One region of the Janthinobacterium sp. HH102 genome, then DNA from elsewhere that is predicted to be linked to it. Evidence: predicted binding sites of a transcription regulator. Region 1 holds the regulator's gene; the other holds the start of a gene.
What was found. Region 1 encodes HrcA, which represses chaperone genes, less so after heat shock. Its sites were predicted from a motif close to TTAGCACTCNNNNNNNNNGAGTGCTAA; they were not measured.

Region 1 (4,191 bases):
CGCCTTTTGGCTGTTGCGCGATGGTGATATCGTAGCGGTCATCGGTGCTGACCAGCTTGGTGAAAACAAAGGAAGTCTGGCCTGAGGTGACAGGCAGGCGTTCGCCGTCATTCAGCAGAATCAGGCCATCTTTTGCCAGATTGACGACTTGGCCGCTCAGATACAGATTGCCGCCGCTGCCGCCGCAGGCCGCCAATGTGACGGCGCAAGCCGCCGCCAGCATCGAGCGCAGGTACAAATTTTTCATACATTCTCCAAAACGAATTAGGTTGGGTAGCGCAACGCGGACGCTGGCGCCGCATTGGAATGGCGCCTATTTTAGTCTATCTGGCAAGCCGGATGATCTTGCCTTGTATCACCCTGTAACAATTTTTCGCCGGGAAGCGCCGGCCCGGCCCCATTTCATGGGGGCGCCGCCATGCCGGCGGCGGCGATCGGTGCGACAATAGCTGCGGGCTGCGCACCGTGACGCGGCATCTATATAGTGAGTTCCATGTCTCTTGCCCCTGTAAAACCTGCCGTGCCGCCCAAGGCCATCCTCTTCGACCTCGACGATACCTTGTGGCCCATCGCGCCCGTGATTGCCGCCGCCGAAACCCTGCTGCACGACTGGCTGGCCACGCATGCGCCCAAGGTGGCGCAGCAGTTTTCCATCGAGCTGTTGCGCCAGCACCGTCTGGCCATGCTCAATGAACAACCGCATTTCCATGGCAATTTGATCGAGCTGCGCCGCGCGGGATTGCTGACCGCCTTTGAGGCCGCCGGCGAAGATCCCGCCCTGGTCGACGGCGCCATCGCGCAGTTCCTGGCGGCGCGCCATCGCGTGCAGCCGTATGACGATGTCTTGCCCGGCCTGGCCTGGATGGGGCAGCGCATGCTGGTCGGCTCGATCTCGAATGGCAATGCGGACCTTGAAATTATCGGCCTGGCGCAGCATTTTAAAGTGTCGATTGCCGCCAGCGATTTCGGCGTCGCCAAGCCTGACGCCAGCATCTTCCTGGCCGCTTGCGCCGCGCTGGGCGTGGCGCCCCATGAGGCCGTGTATGTCGGCGATGACTTGTATTTCGACGTGACGGGGGCGCAAGGGGCGGGCATGCGTGCCGTGTGGATGAACCGCAAGGGCAGCGATGCCCATCTGGCCGCCGGCGTGCAGCCCGACGCCATCTGCGCCAACTTTGATGAATTGCTGCTGTGGCTGCAGGGGCAGCTGGAAGATTGATCGCCGTCGGACGGGCGAACGTGCATAATAGGCGCTGTTGATGCACGTTCGGCCGCTTTCGTTGCCGCTTGCTTAACAATATGCTTGTTTAAAGAATATTTGCTTACCTAAGACACCATGCAACTCGATACACGTGCCCAAACACTGCTGAAAGCCCTGGTCGAGCGATATATCGCCGACGGCCTGCCGGTCGGTTCGCGCGCCTTGTCGAAAATTTCCGGCCTCGACCTGTCGCCGGCCACGATCCGCAACATCATGGCCGACCTGGAAGAGCTCGGTTATGTGTCCAGTCCGCATACCTCGGCCGGACGCATCCCCACGCCGCGCGGCTACCGCATCTTTGTCGACACCTTGCTGACCGTCCGGCACCTGGACGAGCACATGGTGGAGTCGCGCATGCGCCTGCAGACGCCGCAGCCGCAAAAAACCATCGCCAACGCGGCGCAGATGCTGTCGTCGCTGTCGCAGTTCGCCGGCGTCGTGCTCAGCCCGCGCCGCGAATCCGTGTTCCAGCAAATCGAATTCCTGCGCCTTTCCGAAAAACGCATCCTGCTCGTCATCGTCGCTCCCGGCGGCGATGTGCAGAACCGTTTATTGCTGACGGAGGCCGACTATACGCCGGCGCAACTGGTGCAATCGGCCAATTACATCAACCAGAATTACGGCGGCCTGTCGTTCGACGCCGTGCGCGTGCGTCTGCAGGGTGAATTGCGCCAGTTGCGCGACGACATGGGCAGCCTGATGCAGGCGGCCGTGGAAGCGGGCAGCGAAGCGATGGCCGACCATAGCGACGACATGGTCATTTCCGGCGAGCGCAACTTGCTCAGCGTGAGCGATCTGTCATCGAATATGCATTCGCTGCGCCAGATGTTCGACATGTTCGAGCAAAAGACGGGCTTGATGCAGCTGCTCGACGTGTCGAGCAAGGCGACGGGCGTGCAGATTTTCATCGGCGGCGAATCGAATCTGGTGCCGATGGATGAGATGAGCGTGGTGACGGCGCCGTATGAAGTCAACGGCAAGATCGTGGGAACGTTGGGAGTGATCGGACCGACGCGCATGGCTTACGAGCGCGTTATCCCGATCGTCGACATCACGGCCAAGCTGCTGTCGAGCGCGCTCAGCCATCATTGATGCGGTTCAATGCTGCGCCGGCCGGCCCCTTGCGGGAACGGCCGGCGTGGGTCAGGCTGTTTTGTGCGGGCAAGCTGTCTTGGTGCAGTTGCCGTAGATGGCCAGGGCGTGTTCGGCGATCTTGAAGCCGCGCTCTTCGGCCACTTTTTGCTGGCGGATTTCGATTTCTTCGTCGAAGAATTCTTCGACCCGGCCACAGTCGAGGCACACCAGGTGGTCATGGTGGGAGCCTTCGTTGAGTTCGAAAATCGCCTTGCCGGTTTCAAAATGGTTGCGGTTAAGCAAGCCGGCTTGTTCGAATTGCGTGAGGACACGGTAGACAGTTGCCAAGCCGACATCCATATTGTCGGCCAGCAGAATCTTGTAGACGTCTTCCGCGGTCAGGTGGCGTACCGGGCTACTCTGGAAGATATCGAGTATCTTCAGCCGTGGCAGGGTGGCTTTCAGGCCGCTTGCCTTGAGATCACTAGGATTGTTACTCATGTTTGTTGCTCGTATGTGGGTCAGGTGCTTTATCATATAGCGTTTTGTCGGGGAGTGCCAAAATATGCTTTTTTTTGGCGGGCCGGTCACTCCTGGCGTTTTGTTCATCCAATTGAGGTCATTTATGCGCGTAACCCCGGCTGTATTGCCATCTCTCTGGCACCGTATTTCATTTCGAGCACCAGTCGTGGCAGGCATGGTCTGTGTCGCGCTGGCCGTGTCCGGCTGCGCCAACCGTGGCATTCTTGGCGAAAAGCCGGCAGCTGCTCAAAAAGAAGGCAAGGAACTGGTTCCCGAACAGGGCGCACAAACGACCACCATTACGCCGCTGCAAAAATTCATGTGGTTTTTCTCGCCCTACCGTCCTGACATTCAACAAGGCAACTTTGTCTCCGAAGAGATGCTGGCCCAGTTGAAAGTAGGCATGACGCGCGACCAGGTGCGTTTCGTCCTCGGCACTTCGCTGCTGACCGATATCTTCCATGCCGACCGCTGGGATTATCCATTCCGCCTGGCGCGGGGCAGTGGCGAAACCACCAGCAGCCGCGTGGTCGTGTACTTCGGCAAGGATGGCAAGGTTGAACGTTTCGAAGGCGGCAACTTGCCGACGGAGAAAGAGTATATCGACCGCATCGCCGGTCCGTCGCCATTCGCCAAGGTCGCCAAGGCTGACGTGCCTGCCGCCGTCGTGCCATCGCCCGTGGCGCCGAGCGCCGTGCCGGTACCGGCCGATGCCGCTCCTGCCATTCCTGTGAGCAAGCCTGACGTTGCACCAGCACCAGCAACGGCGCCTGCCGCCGAGCCAGCACCGACGCCTGCCGCCGAACCCACCAAATAAGTTGTTGTAAGAGAATAAAATGACTGAACTGAAAATTGCCATCGCTGGCGCCAGCGGCCGCATGGGCCATATCCTGATCGAAGCGGTCAGCAACGCACCCGACGCCGTGCTGGCCGGCGCCCTCGACCGCGCCGGCTCGCCGTCCGTCGGCCAGGATGCCGCCGCCTTTCTCGGCAAGCCTGCCGGCGTGCTGATCGCGTCGGACCTGGCCACCGGCCTGGCCAATGCCGATTACCTGATCGACTTCACGCGCCCCGAAGGCACTTTGCAGCACCTGGCGTATTGCGCCGAGCATGGCATCAAGATGATCATCGGCACCACCGGTTTCGATGACGCGGGCAAGGCCGCCATTGCCACCGCCGCCGAAAAGACGGCCATCATGTTCGCGCCGAACATGAGCGTGGGCGTGAATGTCACCATGAAGCTGCTGGAACTGGCCGCGAAAAGCCTGTCCGAAGGCTACGACATCGAAATTATCGAAGCGCATCACCGCTTCAAGGTCGATGCGCCATCGGGC
Region 2 (4,191 bases), 750 kb from region 1:
TTTTCGATATGCGCCGACCAGGCCTTGATTTCCGGCAATGCCATCAGTGCATCGACGGCGCGCGCGCTCTGTTCTGGCGCCACCTGGCTGCTCGCGGCCGGGACATTGGTGCCGTGCGGCGCGCCTTGCTGGTGCAGGTAGAAAGCGCCGAGCCCGGCGGCCAGCAAGCCGGCCAGGATGCCGGCGATGATGGTGGTTTTGGAAGAAGAGGCGCGTGGCTGCATGATGGTGGCGTGAGAAAGAGGGACGATGGCGGCCATGCTAAAGCAAAACGTGCAGGCGGGCAATCGTTGAAATTTCTAAAAAGCAAGACGAAAAAAAGCCACCTTCCGTAGAAGATGGCTCTCGGGGCTGCCGGGCAGGCGCAAGCAGCTTTTGGTCTGCCTGTCCCGTCCCGGCGTGGCGGCTGCGCGCGCCGTCGCCTGCGCGCGCGGCCGCCTGGATTACATCATGCCGTCCATGCCGCCCATGCCGCCCATACCACCCATGCCGCCGCCCATGCCGCCGGCTGCCTTGTCGTCAGCGATTTCGCAGACCATGCAGTCGGTCGTCAGCATCAGCGAAGCGATCGAAGCGGCGTTTTGCAGCGCCGAACGGGTCACTTTGGCTGGGTCCAGAACGCCCATTTCCACCATGTCGCCATACGTGCCGTTGGCAGCGTTGTAGCCGTAGTTGCCCGCGCCAGCCAGGACGGCTGCCACGACGACCGAAGCTTCTTCGCCGGCGTTTTGCACGATCATGCGCAGTGGCTCTTCCATTGCGCGCAGGACGATCTTGATACCAGCGTCTTGATCAGGATTGTCGCCCTTGACCGTGATGTTGGCGCGTGCGCGCAGCAGGGCTACGCCGCCGCCTGGCACGATGCCTTCTTCCACGGCAGCGCGCGTGGCGTGCAGTGCATCTTCAACGCGGGCTTTCTTTTCTTTCATTTCGACTTCGGTGGCTGCGCCAACCTTGATCACGGCAACGCCGCCAGCCAGTTTGGCCACGCGCTCTTGCAGTTTTTCACGGTCGTAGTCCGAGGTCGCTTCTTCGATCTGTACACGCACTTGTTTCACGCGTGCTTCGATCGAGGCAGCTTCGCCGGCGCCATCGATGACGATGGTGTTTTCCTTGCCCACTTCGATGCGTTTCGCCTGGCCCAGTTCGGCCAGGGTCACTTTTTCCAGGGTCAGGCCGACTTCTTCAGCGATTACCTGGCCGCCCGTCAGGACAGCGATGTCTTCCAGCATGGCTTTGCGGCGGTCGCCGAAGCCTGGTGCTTTCACTGCGCAGGTTTTCAGGATGCCGCGGATGTTGTTCACAACCAGGGTAGCCAGCGCTTCGCCTTCGATGTCTTCCGCGATGATCAGCAGTGGACGGCCAGCCTTGGCGACTTGTTCCAGTACCGGCAGCAGGTCACGGATGTTCGAGATTTTCTTGTCGCACAGCAGGACGAATGGGCTGTCCAGGACGGCAACTTGCTTCTCTGGGTTGTTGATGAAGTATGGCGACAGGTAGCCGCGGTCGAACTGCATGCCTTCAACGATGTCCAGCTCGTCGTTCAGCGACTTGCCGTCTTCTACCGTGATGACGCCTTCTTTGCCGACTTTTTCCATCGCTTCAGCGATACGCTCGCCGATCGAGTAGTCCGAGTTTGCCGAGATCGCGCCAACCTGGGCGATTTCCTTGGTCGTGGTGCAAGGACGGGCGATTTTCGCCAGTTCTTCGACGGTCGCTGCAACAGCTTTGTCGATACCGCGCTTCAGGTCCATCGGGTTCATGCCGGCGGCAACGAACTTCATGCCTTCGCGCACGATGGCTTGGGCCAGTACGGTCGCGGTGGTGGTGCCGTCGCCGGCGTTGTCGCTGGTGCGGGAAGCCACTTCCTTGACCATTTGCGCGCCCATGTTCATGAGCTTGTCTTTGAGTTCAACTTCTTTCGCTACCGACACGCCGTCCTTGGTGACGGTAGGGGCGCCGAACGAGCGCTCCAGCACGACGTTGCGGCCTTTCGGGCCCAAGGTGACTTTGACTGCGTTGGCGAGGATGTTGACGCCTTCGACCATCTTGGCGCGCGCTGCGTCGCCGAATACTACTTCTTTAGCTGCCATGTTCAATTCTCCTGAGTTTCGGGATGTATCTGTCTACAACGTGGAAACAATTACTTGACGACGATCGCCATGATGTCTTCTTCGCGCATGACCAGCAGCTCATCGCCGTCAACTTTGACGGTTTGGCCGGCGTACTTGCCGAACAGGACGCGGTCGCCCACTTTGACATCCAGAGGACGGACTTTGCCGTCGTCGAGAATCTTGCCATTGCCTACGGCAAGGACTTCGCCTTGATCCGGTTTTTCAGCAGCTGCATCAGGAATGATGAGGCCGGACGCAGTCTTGGTTTCCTGGTCGAGGCGTTTGACGATGACGCGATCGTTCAATGGGCGCAGATTCATACAAAACTCCTTAAAGTTCAATGGATAGGTGTTGCTAAATGAATACATGCCTGGCACAGCGCCAGGCGTGCTTTCAGTGACCGCCGTTGAAAGCAGCCCGCAACGGTCAAGCAAACCCCATGGCATCGGGTGCATGCCGGCGCTGGGCAGTGGTGGCATCGCGGCGTCGCCCGCCGCGTAGCGTTCCCTGCTGTTGCCCGGCAGACACCATCATGTCTTGAGGATTGCTACGAAAGAGTTTGTTAGCACTCTCTACTAACGAGTGCTAATTATAGGGACGGTAGGGGGCTTATTCAAGGGCTTATTCTCCGGGAAGATAAGCTTGGACGTTCTGCGCAGCCTGCATTTACGCAGGGTTTGCGCAAACGCAAGCCTCGTTCCCGGGCGTCAGCAACAGGCGCGACTCTAGCATGCCCGTCAGGCGAACGGCGTTCCTGTACGCACAGGAAACAGAGTTTTGCTATGGACTTTGATAAGATGATTGCAATTGCATATCAATATTCCCCTGTACCAGAAAGCACACCATGCCATCGACTCTTTCCCGTCCCGCCCTGCGCCTGCTCGGTGCCGCCCTCGTCGGCCTCGCCTGCCTGGGCAATGCCGCCGCGCAAACGCCCACGATTCTCGACGAGATCACCGTGGCGACCCTGACGCCGCTGGAAAAGGACATGCTGCTCAACGAGCTGTTCAACGACCTCAACAAGGACGACGACGACCAGGAAGCGCATGTGTGGGACAACGGCGGCGACCGTGGCGTGCGGGTGAAAGTCACATATAACTTCAGCAACTCCGGCATGACGGAACACAGCCTGAAGGCGCACATCTGCCGCGACCTGAAATTCGTCGTCACGGCGGGCGACAAGTCGCAAGACCTGAGCCGCCGTACGTGTTCGCAGAACAGCGGCCGTTGGGATGTGCAGGGCAAGGACCCGGCGCCCGTCGTGTATCCGCCTTTCCTGTCCGACGTGACCATCGCCAAGCTGAATGCGAAGGAACAGAAATCCTTGCTGACGGCCGCCGTGCGCACCTTGAAAGATGAAGAGGATGGCAAGAGCCGTGAATGGAGCAACAAGGGGCTGGGCAATGCCGTGCCCTTGCGCGTCACTTTGACGCCCTCGCGGACGGACGCCAAACCTGGCAGCTACCACCGTACTTGCCGCGACTTGACGATGGTGCTTGATGGCAAGAGCGGCAAGCAGGAATTGTCGCGCCGCTCGTGCGAAAACCGCTATGGCGCTCTCGATATCGAACCCGATTACGTCGACGAGTAAAACGCTGGCATCGCGGCGCCGGCGGATGCGTGCAGATGGCGAAACGCGCCGGAAAAAGCGTGTATTTCACGGCAACTGACCTGCATTGATGTAAATATGTGTGACAGCGGCGTGATTCGATTGACGCCCATGGAGCGTCCGCCCTATAGTGGCGGGATGATTTCCGAATTCAACGAATTATCCGACAAAATAGGCCTGCTGGCCGAAATGACCCATGCGCTGCGTCGTGAAAACGCGCAACTGCGCAAGGACAATGCCGCGCTGGCCGCCGAGAACGCCCTGTATGTGCAACGCATGCGCGAGGCGCAGGAGCGGGTCGAGGCGTTGCTGGAAAAAATTCCCGAACTGGTGCAAGCCGGTCTGGAGCAAGCCGCTTCGGAAGCGGGCGCCTATATTGCCGAGAACGAGAAGGAAGCGTAATGCCGCGTGTTGATGTCAATATCATGGGCCAGTCCTACAGCATGGTGTGCCGCGACGGCGAAGAGC

Region 2: the regulator HrcA is predicted to act here: its motif matches at 2,677-2,703, upstream of groES (co-chaperone GroES).

The regions. Positions count from the first base shown of each region.
Region 1 is NZ_CP062062.1:6,123,843-6,128,033, reverse strand. It holds gene JAB4_RS27935 (hypothetical protein) at 1-247, opposite strand, end outside; gene JAB4_RS27930 (HAD family hydrolase) at 494-1,219, shown strand; gene hrcA (heat-inducible transcriptional repressor HrcA) at 1,337-2,353, shown strand; gene fur (ferric iron uptake transcriptional regulator) at 2,405-2,836, opposite strand; gene JAB4_RS27915 (outer membrane protein assembly factor BamE) at 3,033-3,674, shown strand; gene dapB (4-hydroxy-tetrahydrodipicolinate reductase) at 3,694-4,191, shown strand, end outside.
Region 2 is NZ_CP062062.1:5,372,666-5,376,856, reverse strand. It holds gene JAB4_RS24450 (hypothetical protein) at 1-260, opposite strand, end outside; gene groL (chaperonin GroEL) at 444-2,093, opposite strand; gene groES (co-chaperone GroES) at 2,144-2,434, opposite strand; gene JAB4_RS24435 (hypothetical protein) at 2,959-3,705, shown strand; gene JAB4_RS24430 (hypothetical protein) at 3,862-4,125, shown strand; gene JAB4_RS24425 (cell division protein ZapA) at 4,125-4,191, shown strand, end outside.